One region of the Streptomyces sp. NPDC020996 genome, then DNA from elsewhere that is predicted to be linked to it. Evidence: riboswitches for the same ligand, from Rfam matches in the RefSeq annotation. Region 1 holds a riboswitch; the other holds the start of a gene.

The links. Region 1 has a riboswitch for glycine ahead of gcvT (glycine cleavage system aminomethyltransferase GcvT). Riboswitches for the same ligand answer to the same signal wherever they lie in the genome.
Region 2: another riboswitch for glycine. It lies ahead of gcvP (aminomethyl-transferring glycine dehydrogenase); the one in region 1 lies ahead of gcvT (glycine cleavage system aminomethyltransferase GcvT).

The regions. Positions count from the first base shown of each region.
Region 1 covers NZ_JBFADM010000053.1:50,196-57,812, reverse strand. Annotated here, with positions in the region: gene AB0G63_RS29400 (glycoside hydrolase family 25 protein) at 1-481, opposite strand, end outside; gene AB0G63_RS29395 (L-serine ammonia-lyase) at 590-1,957, opposite strand; gene glyA (serine hydroxymethyltransferase) at 2,109-3,374, opposite strand; gene gcvH (glycine cleavage system protein GcvH) at 3,390-3,767, opposite strand; gene gcvT (glycine cleavage system aminomethyltransferase GcvT) at 3,901-5,019, opposite strand; glycine riboswitch at 5,204-5,337, opposite strand; gene AB0G63_RS29375 (AAA family ATPase) at 5,516-6,184, shown strand; gene AB0G63_RS29370 (enhanced serine sensitivity protein SseB) at 7,238-7,617, shown strand, end outside.
Region 2 covers NZ_JBFADM010000042.1:57,756-65,372, forward strand. Annotated here, with positions in the region: gene modA (molybdate ABC transporter substrate-binding protein) at 1-245, shown strand, start outside; gene modB (molybdate ABC transporter permease subunit) at 242-1,114, shown strand; gene AB0G63_RS26015 (ATP-binding cassette domain-containing protein) at 1,111-2,340, shown strand; gene AB0G63_RS26020 (TOBE domain-containing protein) at 2,369-2,788, shown strand; gene gcvP (aminomethyl-transferring glycine dehydrogenase) at 2,843-5,728, opposite strand; glycine riboswitch at 5,907-6,002, opposite strand; gene AB0G63_RS26030 (PRC-barrel domain-containing protein) at 6,111-6,488, shown strand; gene AB0G63_RS26035 (DNA polymerase IV) at 6,404-7,617, opposite strand, start outside.

The DNA.
Region 1 (7,617 bases):
CGTACTGGTGGAAGCGCCACTTGGCCTTGATGCGCGGCTCGCCCGCGGTGACGTAGTCGGCGATCCACAGGCCGTCGCCCGCGTACGACGTGGTGTCGATGTTCAGCCAGAAGTTCCGGTTGCAGTAGAGCACCACCCGGTGGTGCGGCCGCAGCGCCTTCACCTTGCGTATGAACGAGTCCTTCTGCGCGTTGGACGCGTGCGTGCCGTCGCCCGTGGTCTCCCAGTCGACGGCGAGGATGTCGCCCGCCTTCTCGGGGGCGTGCTTGACGAAGTACTCGGCCTGGGCCTGCAGGTCGCCGGGCCACAGGAAGTGGTAGAAGCCGACGACCAGACCGGCGTCCCGGGCCCGCTTCGTCTGGGCGGCGAGCCTGGGGTTGACGTAGGAACGGCCCTCCGTCGCCTTGACGAAGACGAAGGAGAGACCGTCCGTGTCGAAGGACGAGGACTGATACGCACTCACGTCGATACCGCGCAGCATCGGGGGACTCCCACAATTTCCGTCGGCGGGACAGGAGTTGTACCCCGTACCTGAACCGTCAACCGCCCGCCCCCGCGTGTCGGCCGCGGTGGACCGGCTCCGGCGCCCTCAGCACTCGATGATGTTCACCGCGAGCCCGCCCCGCGCCGTCTCCTTGTACTTCACCGACATGTCGGCGCCGGTGTCCTTCATCGTCTTGATCACCTTGTCCAGGGACACCTTGTGCGAGCCGTCGCCGCGCATCGCCATCCGGGCGGCCGTGACCGCCTTGACCGCGGCCATGCCGTTGCGTTCGATGCAGGGGATCTGGACCAGGCCGCCGACCGGGTCGCAGGTGAGGCCGAGGTTGTGCTCCATGCCGATCTCCGCGGCGTTCTCGACCTGTTCGGGCGATCCGCCGAGCACCTCCGCCAGCGCGCCCGCCGCCATCGAGCAGGCGGAGCCGACCTCGCCCTGGCAGCCGACCTCGGCGCCGGAGATGGAGGCGTTCTCCTTGAAGAGCATGCCGATGGCGCCGGCCGCGAGCAGGAAGCGGACCACGCCGTCCTCGTCGGCGCCGGGCACGAAGTTCACGTAGTAGTGCAGGACCGCGGGGATGATGCCCGCCGCGCCGTTCGTGGGTGCGGTGACGACCCGCCCGCCGGCCGCGTTCTCCTCGTTCACCGCCATCGCGTAGAGCGTGATCCACTCCATCGCGTGCGCCAGGGGCTCGCCCTCGGCGCGCAGCTGGCGGGCCGAGACGGCGGCGCGGCGGCGCACCTTCAGGCCGCCCGGCAGGATGCCCTCGCGGGACATGCCCCGCGACACGCACTCCCGCATCACCCGCCAGATCTCCAGCAGCCCGGTCCGGATCTCCTCCTCGGTGCGCCAGGCCCGCTCGTTCTCCAGCATCAGGGCGGAGATCGACAGGCCCGTCTCCTTGGTCAGGCGCAGCAGTTCGTCGCCCGTGCGGAACGGGTACTTCAGGACCGTGTCGTCCAGCTTGATGCGGTCCGCGCCCACCGCGTCCTCGTCGACGACGAAGCCGCCGCCCACCGAGTAGTACGTCTTCGACAGCAGTTCGGCGCCCGAGGCGTCGCGGGCCCGCAGGATCATGCCGTTGGCGTGGTACGGCAGCGCCTTGCGGCGGTGCAGCACCAGGTCGTCGTCGAAGGAGAACGGGATCCCGTGCTCGCCGAGCAGCCGCAGCCGGCCCGACTCCCTGATGTCCGCCACCCGCTGGTCCGCCGTCTCCACGTCCACCGTGCGCGGGGATTCGCCCTCCAGGCCCAGCAGCACCGCCTTCGGGGTGCCGTGGCCGTGGCCGGTCGCGCCCAGGGAGCCGTACAGCTCGCCGCGCACGGACGCGACGGCCTCCAGCAGGCCCTCGTTGCGCAGCCGGCGGGCGAACATGCGGGCCGCGCGCATCGGGCCGACCGTGTGGGAGCTGGACGGGCCGATGCCGATCGAGAACAGGTCGAAGACCGAGACGGCCACGGTGACTCCTCGGGAACGGGGATGTGGGAGGTGCGGGAGGGTGTTCGCGCGGCGCCCCACTCGCCTACGAGTGTGCGGGGCACCGCGCGGAAAGGAACCACGGGTTCGGACACCCTTCCGGACGGGTGCCCGGAAAGGTGCCCGGAAGGGCCTACTTGTTCAGACCGGGGTACAGCGGGTGCTTGTCCGCCAGCGCCTTCACCCGGGCCTTCAGCGCCGCCGCGTCGTAGGACGGCTTCAGCGCCTGCGCGATGACGTCCGCCACCTCGGCGAAGTCCTCGGCCCCGAAACCGCGGGTGGCCAGGGCGGGCGTGCCGATGCGCAGGCCCGAGGTGACCATCGGCGGGCGCGGGTCGTTCGGGACGGCGTTGCGGTTGACCGTGATGCCGACCTCGTGGAGCCGGTCCTCGGCCTGCTGCCCGTCCAGCTCGGACTCGCGCAGGTCGACCAGGATCAGGTGCACGTCCGTACCGCCGGACAGCACGTTCACCCCGGCCTCGCGGGCGTCCGCCGCCGTCAGGCGCTCGGCGAGGATCCGCGCGCCCTCCACGGTACGGCGCTGGCGCTCCTTGAACTCCTCGCTCGCCGCGACCTTGAAGGACACCGCCTTGGCCGCGATCACATGCTCCAGGGGGCCGCCCTGGAAGCCCGGGAAGACGGAGGAGTTGAGCTTCTTCGCGAAGTCCTTCTTCGCGAGGATGATGCCGCCGCGCGGGCCGCCCAGCGTCTTGTGCGTGGTGGAGGTGACGACGTCGGCGTGCTCGACCGGGTTGGGGTGCAGACCGGCGGCGACCAGACCGGCGAAGTGGGCCATGTCGACCCACAGGTACGCCCCGGCCTCGTCCGCGATCCGGCGGAACTCGGCGAAGTCCAGCTGCCGCGGGTACGCCGACCAGCCCGCGATGATCACCTTGGGCCGGTGTTCCTTGGCCAGCCGCTCGACCTCGGCCATGTCGACCAGGCCGGTCGCGGAGTCCACGTGGTAGGCCACCACGTCGAACTGCTTGCCGGAGAAGTTCAGCCGCATCCCGTGGGTCAGGTGGCCGCCGTGCGCGAGGTCCAGGCCGAGGATGGTGTCCCCGGGCTGGGCCAGCGCGAACAGGGCGGCCTGGTTGGCGGAGGCGCCCGAGTGCGGCTGGACGTTGGCGTACTCGGCGCCGAACAGGTCCTTGACCCGGTCGATGGCGATCTGCTCGGCGACGTCGACGTGCTCGCAGCCGCCGTAGTAGCGGCGGCCGGGGTAGCCCTCGGCGTACTTGTTGGTGAGGACCGAGCCCTGGGCCTCCATGACCGCGAGCGGAGCGAAGTTCTCCGAGGCGATCATCTCGAGCGTGGACTGCTGGCGGTGCAGCTCGGCGTCGACCGCGGCGGCGACCTCCGGGTCGAGCTCGTGCAGGGGCGTGTTCAGTACGGACATGAAGGGAACGACTCCTCAGCCGGCGGTGTGGGCGGCGTACTCGTCGGCGGAGAGCAGGTCGGACGGCTCCTCGGCGACGCGGACCTTGAACAGCCAGCCGCCCTCGAAGGGGGCCGAGTTCACCAGCGACGGGTCGTTGACGACGTCCTCGTTGATCTCGGTGATCTCACCGGTGACGGGGGAGTACAGGTCGGAAACGGACTTGGTCGACTCCAGCTCGCCGCAGGACTCGCCCGCGGTCACCGTGGAGCCGACCTCGGGGAGCTGGGCGTAGACGACGTCGCCGAGCGCGTTGGCCGCGAACTCGGTGATGCCGACCGTCGCGACGCCGTCCTCGGCGGCCGACAGCCACTCGTGCTCCTTGCTGTAACGCAGCTGCTGCGGGTTGCTCATGGCCTGAATTCTCCTGTACGCGGGGAACTGCTGGTGGGTGGGGGACTGCGAAGAACGTGCGTGAGCAGGCGCGATGTGCGCCGTGTCACGCGCGCGCGGCTACGACGGTGGCACTCGCGCGGCTACGACGGTGTCACTTCTGCCGCTTGTAGAAGGGCAGCGCCACGACCTCGTACGGTTCGTGGGTGCCCCGGATGTCCACACCGACCCCGGGGGTGCCCGGCGCCGCGTGCGCGGCGTCCACGTACGCCATGGCGATCGGCTTGCCCAGCGTGGGGGAGGGGGCGCCGGAGGTGACCTCGCCGATCACCTCGCCGCCGGCGACCACCGGGTACCCGGCGCGCGGGACGCGGCGGCCCTCGGCGACCAGGCCGACGAGGACCCGCGGAGGCTCGGCGGCGGCCCGGTCGGCGGCCTCCTGAAGGGCCGCCCTTCCCACGAAGTCGCCCTCCTTGCCGAACTTCACGACCCGGCCGAGCCCGGCGTCGAAGGGCGTCACCGACGTGCTCAGCTCGTGCCCGTACAGCGGCATGCCCGCCTCCAGGCGCAGCGTGTCGCGGCAGGACAGACCGCAGGGGACCAGTCCGGCGGGCGCGCCCGCCTCGGTCAGCGCCTGCCACACCTTCTCCGCGTCGGACGGGGCGACGAACAGTTCGAAGCCGTCCTCACCGGTGTAGCCGGTGCGCGCGATCAGGGCCGGCACGCCCGCGACCGTGCCGGGCAGGCCCGCGTAGTACTTCAGGCCGTCGAGGTCGGCGTCCGTGAGGGACTTCAGGATGCCGGGGGACTCGGGGCCCTGGACGGCGATCAGCGCGTAGGCGTCCCGGTCGTCGCGCACCTCGGCGTCGAAGCCGGCGGAGCGCTCGACGAGGGCGTCCAGGACGACCTGGGCGTTGGAGGCGTTGGCCACGACCAGGTAGTCGGTCTCGGCCAGCCGGTAGACGATCAGGTCGTCGAGGATGCCGCCGTCCTCGCGGCAGATCATGGTGTAGCGGGCGCGGCCCGTCCGCACGCCGCCGATGTCGCCCACCAGGGCGTGGTCGAGCAGGGCGGCGGCCTGCGGGCCGGTGACGGCGATCTCGCCCATGTGGGAGAGGTCGAACAGGCCCGCCCGGGTGCGTACGGCGTTGTGCTCGTCGCGCTCGGAGCCGTAGCGCAGCGGCATGTCCCAGCCGGCGAAGTCGGTCATCGTCGCGCCGAGCGAGCGGTGCACGGCGTCGAGGGCGGTGCGACGGAGTTCGGTACTGCTCATCGGTCGGTCGTCTCCCAGGGCGATGGGGGTCCCCCCATGCGAGCGAAGCCGAGCATGGGGAAGCGAGGTCGTTCCTCCCCATCTGTCATCGGAACCTGAGAGGTTCGCCATGACCAGGGACGGGATCACGGCTTGCACCTTGGGTGGAGCCGCTGGTCGACAGCGGCCCGCTTTTCAGATGTGCCTCGCCCGCGCGGTAACGGTGCCTGAGAGATTCAAGGGAGGGACTTGCTCCTTCGGCGTCCCGGTGAGGCGCACGTGGCGACGCGAAACGCGGCGACGCTTACGTGCTGCCGGGAACTCTCCCGCGCGGATTCAAACGGCCGGTATGCAGTTGGCGGGCACATCATCGCACGCCTCGCCGGATGGTGGGCAGGCGGCTACTTGTGACAGGCCTGTGGCCGTAAACGTACCGAACCGGGAGACAGTGTGGATTACCTTCTTTTTACATTCGGTGGGGAGAAGCTCTCTGAACCCCGCAGGGAGGACGATCACGGTGACAAGGCCCACGGCGTATGCGACGACCTCGGCTCTCGCGCTGCCCGACCAGCCCGCGGCTCCGGCCCGCGAGCGGTGCGCGGCCCGGCCGGCGCCGGTCGTCCGCGACCTGCGCGAGCGACCCGGCCGCAGCCCGCACGCCCTGCTGTTCGGTTCCCGCGACGTCGTCGTGGTCACCGGACTGCCCGGCAGCGGCAAGTCCACTCTGATGAAGCGGGCGGTGGTGGGCGTCCGCATCGACTCCCAGGACGCCCGCGACCGCTGGGAGCGCCGCGTGCCACGCTTCCTGCCCTACGCCGTCTACCGCCCCCTGGTCCGCTTCGCCCACTACGCGGGACTGCGCCGCGCCCTGCGCTCCGGCGAGGGCGTCGTCGTGCACGACTGCGGCACGCAGGCGTGGGTGCGCGGCTGGCTCTCCCGGGAGGCCCGCCGCCGCGGCGGCACCCTCCACCTGCTCCTGCTCGACGTCGCGCCCGAGGCCGCGCTGGAGGGCCAGCGGGAGCGGGGCCGCGGCGTCTCCCGCTACGCCTTCGCCCGGCACCGCGCGGCCGTGTCCCGCCTGCTCCGCGCGGTCGAACGCGGCGATCTGCCCGACGGCTGCGGCTCGGCGATCCTCCTGGACCGCCCCGCCTCCGGCGCCCTCCGCAGAATCGCCTTCACCGGCTGACCAACTGCCTCGGGCCACCAACTGCCTCCGGCCACCAACTGCCTCCGGCCACCAACTGCCTCCGGCCAACCGCCGCGCCCGGCCAACCGTCGCGGCGCGTGCGTCCGCCGCCGGACGCCACCCGCCGCGGTGCGGTGCGCACGCCCACCGCACCGCGCACCACCGCACCGCGCACCACCGCACCGCGCACCACCGCCCCTCGCACCATGCCGTGCGCCCACCAGGCATCACGCGCCCGGCCCACTCGGCGGTGTCGCCGAGCCGGGGCGCTCGGTGACTCGGCCGGCTCCTGGGGCTCACGGACGGGTTCGGCCGGTCTCGCGGCCGACCCCGGCGGTACGGCGACCGGCCTCCGGTCGTGCTGCCGGACCGCCTCCGGCCGGCCCGGAAGGCAAGTACGGGCCGACTGCCGGGCAGTCGGCGGCGGCACCCAACTGGCCTCCACCGGCCCGACACAGGTTCCCCGCAGTCCTGCGGGCGGACTCGGGCGGTGTGGCCGACGGCCTTCCCGGGGTGCTGCGACCGGTCGGCCGGACCGGCCTCCGCCGGCATGGCGACCGGCCTCCGGCCGGCGCCGGGCCGTCCCCGGCCCAACGGGGCCGCGAGCATGGGCGGATTGCCGGGCCGACGGCGCCGGCAGGCAAGGCGACGGCACCGGCAGGCGATCGGTCCTGTCGGTTTCGCGGCCGGTCTGCGGCGGTTATTGCCGGGCGGTGCTCGTCAGTCCGGGGGCAGGTGCTCGGGTGGGTTGCCGGGTCGTCGGGGCCGGCAGGCGATCGGTTCCGTCGGTTCGCCGGCCGGTCTGCGGCGGTGCTGCCGGGCCTCCCCGGCCGACCGGGGCTGCACGCGTGGGCCGCCGGGCAGTCGGCACCGGCAACCCGCCGGCACCGGCATCGCACCACCCGTCGGCCCCCAACCGGTGGCCGCCGCAGGTCCGCGTCGGCGCCCCGGTCGTACAGCCCGCGGCCGACGTGGGCTCATGGGCCGACCGCTCGGCGGGCGTGACCCGTTAGCCTTCTCAGCCACAGCAGGTTCCAAGCAGGCGGTAGGCAGATGGACTTCCCGGCGGCGGGCTTCCCCGCGGACATACCGGCACAGGCGCACCCCCATCCGCACGGCGGATGGCCCGGCAACGAGCTGGAGGAGGTGCTCTCCGCCTCCCTCGGCGTGCCCACCGCCGGCGGGCGGATCGTCGAGGTGCTGGGGCGCAGCTTCGTGTGGGTGCCGCTGCCCAACGGCGGCGGCCCGGACAGCGGCCCCCTCGACCTGCCCACCCTCGAGATCGACGGACAGGCGTACGTGCCGGTCTTCAGCTCGGAGGAGCAGTTCCGCCAGGTCGTCGGCAACCACATGTCGTACACCATCGCGCCGGCCGTCGAGTTCGCCCGCGGTCTGCCGCCGCAGGTCGGCATCGCCGTGAACCCGGACGGCGT
Region 2 (7,617 bases), on a different contig from region 1:
CCGCACTGACGAAGGTCGAGCTGAAGGAGGCCGACGCCGCCGTCGTGTACCGGACGGACGTGAAGGCCGCCGGTGACAAGGTGGAGGGCGTGGAGTTCCCCGAGTCCGCCGACGCCGTCAACGACTATCCGGTCGCCCTGCTCAAGAACGCCCCCAACGCCCGGGCGGCCAAGGCGTTCATCGAGCTGGTCGAGTCCGCCGAGGGCCAGAAGGTGCTGACCCGGGCCGGGTTCCTCGAGCCGTGACAGCGCCCGACGGCTCCGCGGCCGGGCTCCTCAAGGGCGGGCCGCGGCGCGACGGCGCCCGCGTCAGCCGCCGGACCGGGCGGGCGAGCGGGCGCGGGGTTCCGCTGCCCCTCCTGCTGCCCGCCCTCGTGGGCCTGGCGTTCCTGCTGCTGCCGCTGGTCGCCCTGCTCGTGCGGGCGCCGTGGAGCACCCTGCCGGACCAGCTGACCAGCGCCGCGGTGTGGCAGGCCCTGCGGCTGTCGCTGCTGTGCGCGACGGCGGCGACCGCGGTGAGCCTGGTGATCGGCGTGCCGCTGGCCTGGCTGCTGGCCCGCACCGATTTCCCCGGACGCGGCCTGGTCCGCGCGCTGGTGACCCTGCCGCTCGTCCTGCCGCCCGTGGTGGGCGGTGTCGCGCTGCTGCTCGCGCTCGGCCGCAACGGGGTGGTCGGCCGGTGGCTGGACGCCTGGTTCGGCGTCACCCTGCCCTTCACGACCGCCGGGGTGGTGCTCGCCGAGACGTTCGTGGCGATGCCGTTCCTCGTCATCAGCGTGGAGGGCACCCTGCGCGCCGCCGACCCGCGCTACGAGGAGGCGGCCACCACCTTGGGCGCGTCCCGCTTCACCGCCTTCCGCCGGGTGACGCTGCCGCTGGTCGCCCCGGGCATCGCCGCGGGAGCCGTACTGGCCTGGGCACGGGCCCTGGGCGAGTTCGGCGCGACGATCACCTTCGCGGGCAACTTCCCCGGCCGCACCCAGACCATGCCGCTCGCGGTCTACCTCGCCCTGCAGAACGACCCCGCCGCCGCGATCGCCCTCAGCCTGGTGCTGCTGACGGTGTCGATCGCGGTCCTGGCGGGCCTGAGGGACCGCTGGATGACGACCTCATGACCAACCCGCCCTCCCCGGCCCCCGGCACCCCCGAGCCCCCCGCGGACGCCCCCGGCGCCCCTGTGCGCCGGCCCCTCGCCGAAGCACCCCGCCAAGCCCCCGCCGGCACCCCCCGCACGGCCCGGAACCGGCCCCCCGCCGAAGCACCCGGCAAGGCCGAGCACCCGCCCCCGCCCGGCCGCCCGGGCGCGGGCCTCGACGCCCGTCTCGTCGTGGACCGCGCGGCCTTCCGCCTCGACATCACCCTCACCGCCGCCCCCGGCGACGTGGTCGCACTCCTCGGCCCCAACGGCGCCGGCAAGACCACCGCCCTGCGCGCCCTGGCCGGTCTCGTCCCGCTCACCGACGGCCACCTGCGCCTCGACGGCGCCGAGCTGGACCGTACGCCGCCCGAGGCCCGCCCGGTCGGCGTGGTCTTCCAGGACTACCTGCTCTTCCCGCACCTGACCGCCCTCGACAACGTGGCTTTCGGCCCCCGCTGCCAGGGCGCGACGAAGGCGGAGGCCCGCGCCCTGGCCGCCGAGCTGCTGGACCGCATGGGCCTCGCCGGCCACGCCGGCGCCAAGCCGCGCGGGCTGTCCGGCGGCCAGGCCCAGCGTGTCGCCCTCGCCCGCGCCCTGGCCGTCCGGCCCCGGCTGCTCCTGCTGGACGAGCCGCTGGCCGCGCTCGACGCCCGCACCCGCCTGGAGGTCCGCGCCCGGCTCCGCCGCCACCTGGCCGACTTCGAGGCCGTCGCCGTCCTGGTCACGCACGACCCGCTGGACGCCATGGTGCTGGCCGACCGCCTGGTGGTCGTCGAGCACGGCCGTGTCGTACAGGAGGGCGCCCCGTCCGACATCGCCCGTCGCCCCCGCACGGACTACATCGCCCAGCTGGTCGGGCTGAACCTCTACCGGGGGCAGGCCGACGGCCACACCGTCCGCCTGGACGCCGGACCGTCCCTCACCACGACCGAGGTCCTGTCCGGCCCGGCCTTCGTGGCGTTCCCGCCCGGCGCCGTCACCCTGCACCGGACCCGCCCCACCGGCTCCAGCGCCCGCAACCTCTGGCACTGCGAGGTGGCCGGCCTGGAGACCCACGGCGACCAGATCCGGGTGGACCTCACCGGCGAGCTCCCGCTGGCCGCCGACCTCACCACGGTCGCCGCGGCCGAACTCGGCCTGCACCCCGGCGCGCCGGTCTGGGCGACGGTCAAGGCGACGCAGACGCACGCCTACCCGGCCTGACGCACCCCGCCCACTACGGTGGACGACCATGACCCTGAGCATCCGCAACCAGTTCCCCGGCACCGTCACCGACGTCACCCGCGGCAAGGTGATGGCCACCGTCAAGGTCCGCCTCGCCGGGGGACAGGACCTCACCGCGGCGATCACCCTGGACGCCGTGGAGGAACTCGGACTCGAGGCGGGCTCCGCCGTCCACGCGCTGGTGAAGTCCACGGAGGTCGCCCTCGCCACCGGCCCGGTCGAGGGTCTGTCCATCCGCAACCGGCTCCCCGGCACGGTCACCGGCATCACCGCCGGCCGCGCGATGGCCGCCGTGGAGGTCGCCGTCGAGGGCGGCGAGCTGACCTCCGCGATCACCGAGGACGCCGCACAGGACCTGGCGCTGGCGACCGGCACCCCCGTGGTGGCCCTGATCAAGTCGACCGAGGTCGCGCTGGCGACGGCGTGACGCGCGAGGGCCCCGCCGAAGCGGGGCCCTCGCACCGTGCGTCCGTCGCCGCGGTCAGTCCTCGTAGGCGTCCGGCGGCGGGCACGAGCACACCAGGTTCCGGTCGCCGAAGGCCTGGTCGATGCGGCGCACCGGCGGCCAGTACTTGTCGGCCGCGGAGCCGCCGGCCGGGAAGACGGCCTCCTCGCGGGTGTAGGCGTGCTCCCACTCGCCGGTCAGCGCTGCCGCGGTGTGCGGCGCGTTGCGCAGCGGGTTGTCGTCGGCGGGCCACTCGCCGGAGCCGACCTTCTCGATCTCCGCGCGGATCGCGATCATCGCGTCGCAGAACCGGTCGAGCTCGGTCAGGTCCTCGGACTCGGTCGGCTCGATCATCAGCGTCCCGGCCACCGGGAACGACATGGTCGGCGCGTGGAAGCCGTAGTCGATCAGCCGCTTGGCGACGTCGTCCACGCTCACGCCGGTCGCCTTGGTCAGCGGCCGCAGGTCGATGATGCACTCGTGCGCGACCAGGCCGCCGGGGCCGGTGTACAGCACCGGGTAGTGCGGCTCCAGTCGCTTGGCGACGTAGTTGGCGCTCAGCACCGCCACCTGCGTGGCCCGCTTCAGCCCCTCAGCGCCCATCAGGCGGACGTACGTCCAGGAGATGGGCAGGATGCCCGCCGACCCCCAGGGAGCCGCCGAGACGGGGCCCACGCCGGTCTCGGGACCGGCCTCCGGCTGCAGCGGGTGGTTCGGCAGGTACGGCGCCAGGTGCGCGCGCACCCCGACCGGGCCGACGCCGGGGCCGCCGCCGCCGTGCGGGATGCAGAACGTCTTGTGCAGGTTCAGGTGGGAGACGTCACCGCCGAAGTGGCCCGGCTTGGCGAGGCCGACCAGGGCGTTGAGGTTGGCGCCGTCCACGTACACCTGCCCGCCCGCCTCGTGCACCTGGGCGCAGATGTCGGCGACGTGCTCCTCGAACACGCCGTGCGTCGACGGGTAGGTGATCATCAGCACCGCCAGTTCGTCGCGGTACTGCTCGATCTTCGCCCGCAGGTCCGCGACGTCGATCTCGCCGTCCTCGGCGGTCTTCACGACGACGACCTTCATGCCGGCCATCGCGGCGCTGGCGGCGTTGGTGCCGTGCGCGGAGGACGGGATCAGGCAGACCGTGCGCTGCTCGTCGCCGTTGGCTCGGTGGTAGCCGCGCACGGCGAGCAGACCGGCCAGCTCGCCCTGCGAGCCGGCGTTGGGCTGGAGGGACACCTTGTCGTAGCCGGTGACCTCGGCGAGACGTTCCTCCAGCTCGTGGATGAGGGTGAGGTAGCCCTGCGCCTGCTCCACGGGCACGAAGGGGTGCAGCTGCCCGAACTCGGGCCAGGTGATCGGCTCCATCTCCGTGGTCGCGTTGAGCTTCATCGTGCAGGAGCCCAGCGGGATCATGCCGCGGTCGAGCGCGTAGTCACGGTCGGCCAGGCGGCGCAGGTAGCGCAGCATGGCGGTCTCGGAGCGGTACTGGTGGAAGACGGGGTGGTTGAGGTAGCCGTCGGTGCGCAGCAGCGCCTCCGGCAGCGCGTCCCCGGCCGCCGCGTCCAGCGCCTCGACGTCGCCCTCGACGCCGAAAGCCGCCCATACGGCGTCCAGCCGCGCCCGCGTGGTCGTCTCGTCGCAGGCGACCAGGACGTGGTCGGCGTCGACGAGGTGCAGGTTGACCCCGCCGCGCCGCGCGGCGGCGACGACCTCGCCGGCCTTCGCCGGGACGCGGACGGTCAGGGTGTCGAAGTAGGCGCCGTGCACGACCTCGACCCCGCCGGCCCGGAGGCCCTCGGCGAGGATCGCGGCGTACCGGTGGGTGCGCCGGGCGATGCCCTTCAGCCCCTCGGGGCCGTGGTAGACGGCGTACATGCCGGCCATCACGGCGAGCAGCACCTGGGCGGTGCAGATGTTGCTGGTGGCCTTCTCCCGGCGGATGTGCTGCTCACGGGTCTGCAGCGCGAGCCGGTAGGCCTTGTGCCCGTCGGCGTCGACGGAGACGCCCACCAGACGCCCGGGCAGGCTGCGCGCGAACTTCTCGTGCACCGCCATGTAGCCGGCGTGCGGACCGCCGAAGCCCATGGGCACGCCGAACCGCTGGGTCGTGCCGACCGCGATGTCCGCGCCGAGCTCGCCGGGCGACTTCAGCAGCGTCAGCGCGAGCAGGTCCGCGGCCACGGTGACCAGGGCGCCCAGCTCGTGCGCCTGGTCGATGACCGGCTTGATGTCGCGTACGGCACCGGAGGCGCCGGGGTACTGGATGAGCACGCCGTTGATCTCGCGCGCGGCGACCTCGGCCGGGATGCCGTCGCTGAGGTCGGCCACGACGACCTCGACGCCCGTCGGCTCGGCGCGGGTCTCGATCACGGCGATGGTCTGCGGCAGCGCGTCGGCGTCGACGAGGAAGAGACCCTTCTTGTTCTTCCCCATGCGCCGGGACAGCGCCACGGCCTCGGCGGCCGCCGTGCCCTCGTCGAGCAGCGAGGCGCCGGAGGTCGGCAGGCCGGTGAGGTCGGCGACCATCGTCTGGAAGTTCAGCAGGGCCTCGAGGCGGCCCTGGGAGATCTCCGGCTGGTAGGGCGTGTAGGCGGTGTACCAGGCCGGGTTCTCCAGCACGTTGCGCAGGATGACGGGCGGGGTGAACGTGCCGTAGTACCCGAGCCCGATCATGGAGCCGAGCACCTGGTTGCGCTCGGCGAGCGACCGCAGCTCGGCGAGCACCTCCGCCTCGGTGCGCGCGCCCGGCAGGTCGAGCGCGCCGGCGTTCTTGATCACATCCGGCACCGCGGCGGCGGTGAGCTCGTCCAGCGAGCCGTACCCGACCTGGGCGAGCATCTTCGCCCGCGCTTCCTGATCGGGCCCGATGTGGCGCTGTTCGAAGGGGATGCCCTGCTCGAGCTCGGAGAGCGGAATGCGGTGGGCGGTCATTGCGGAGGCCTCCTGGTCTTGCGCGACCTTCGAGGGGCACCACGGCGCGGGTACCCGGACGGCCTCCCCCTCTGTCATCTCAACCTGAGAGCTTCACCGGGCCGCCCGAGGGCTTGCGGCTTGCACCGTCGGTGAGAGCGGAGGCCGTAGCGACACCCGCTCTGCTTTCCAGAGTGACCTCGTCCGTGCGGTACGTGAGCCTGAGAGATTCCGGGGAGGATTTGCTCCTTCGGCGCCTCCGGTGATGTCCGGAGGACTCTCCCGCACGGGGTCAGCAGCCGTTGCCAGGGTACCAGCGGGCACGACACCCCGGCCTTCGAGTGGCCGCCCGCCGCGTTGTGCTCTTTCGTAGTGATGACGAATGCGACCAGGAGGAGGGCCCGTGCAGACCGACATCGATCCGCGCAACCTGATCGGCCGCAAGGCGTTCGACCGCAACGGCACCAAGATCGGCACCGTCGACGAGGTCTACCTCGACGACGCGACCGGCATGCCGGAGTGGGCCGCCATACGCACCGGACTGTTCTCCCGGGACGCCTTCGTCCCACTGGAACCCAGCGAACTGGTGGAAGGCGCCCTGCACGTCCCCTTCGACCGCTCCCTGATCAAGGACGCCCCCGACTTCGGCGTCGGCCGCCACCTCTCCCCCGAGCAGGAACTGCAGCTCTACCACCACTACGGCCTGGACGTCGCCCCGCCGTCCGCCTTCGACGACGCCGACCACGACTTCGGCAGGCTGGCGGGCTCGGACGAGGCATAGGCCGACTTTCCGGCTCCCTGTTCCTGCGACCTCTCCGGTATCAGCGGCACCAGCGGCAGCGGATCGGCCGGCTCCAGGTCGGGGTCGTCGACCCGGAACGTCCGCACCCGCCCGGGCTGCGAGCCGGGCGTCTCGAACCGCACGGTCACCCGTCCGAGCCCGCTCCCCTGCACCCACCCGTGCCCGAACTCGGCATGCCGTACGTCGTGCCCCGCGGGCCACCGCCGCTCCGCCGGAGCCGTCTGCCGCTCCGCCGGCAGTTCCTCGGGCTCCTCCGTCTGCCCGCTCTCCCGTTCCCGCTCCCCGGCCGCCTGCGCGAACAGGTCCTCCTGCGTGTAGTCGGCCAGCCCGCTCACCCCCACCCCCAGCAGCCGCACGCCTCCCGTGGTGTCCACCGACTCCAGCAACCGCGCGGCGGCCTCCCGCACGACCGCCGGATCGTCGGTCGGCCCCCGCAGCGTCTCCGAACGGGTCAGCGTGGAGAAGTCGTAGCGCCGGACCTTCAGCACGATGGTCCGCCCGGACAGCCCGGCCGCGCGGAGCCGCCGTACGCAGCGGTCGGCCAGCCGCCCCACTTCCGTGCCCACCCGGATCCGGTCGTGGATGTCGACGTCGTAGGTGTCCTCGACCGACACCGACTTCGCCTCCCGCTCGGCCACCACGGGCCGGTCGTCGCGCGCCAGCGCCATGGCGTACAGGGCGTGTCCGTGGGCCTTGCCCAGCAGCCGCACCAGCTCGTCCTCCCCCGCCTCGGCGATGTCGCCGACCGTGGTGATGCCGGCCCGCCGCAGGTGGTCCCCGGTCGCCGGTCCCACGCCCGGCAGGATCCGCACCGGCATCGGCTCGAGCAGGGCCCGCTCGGTGCCCGGCTCGATCACCACCAGCCCGTCGGGCTTGGCCTCCTCGGAGGCGATCTTCGCGAGCATCTTGCAGGCGGCGAGCCCCACGGACCCGGTGAGCCCGGTCAGGCCCCGTATGTCGGCGCGCAGCCTCTCCCCCACCAGCCGCGCCGACGTCTCGTCCCAGGCGGCGTCCCCGGCCTCCAGGTCCACGAACGCCTCGTCCAGGCTCAGCGGCTCCACCAGCGGCGACAGCGCGTGCAGCAGCCCCATCACCTGCTCGCTGATCG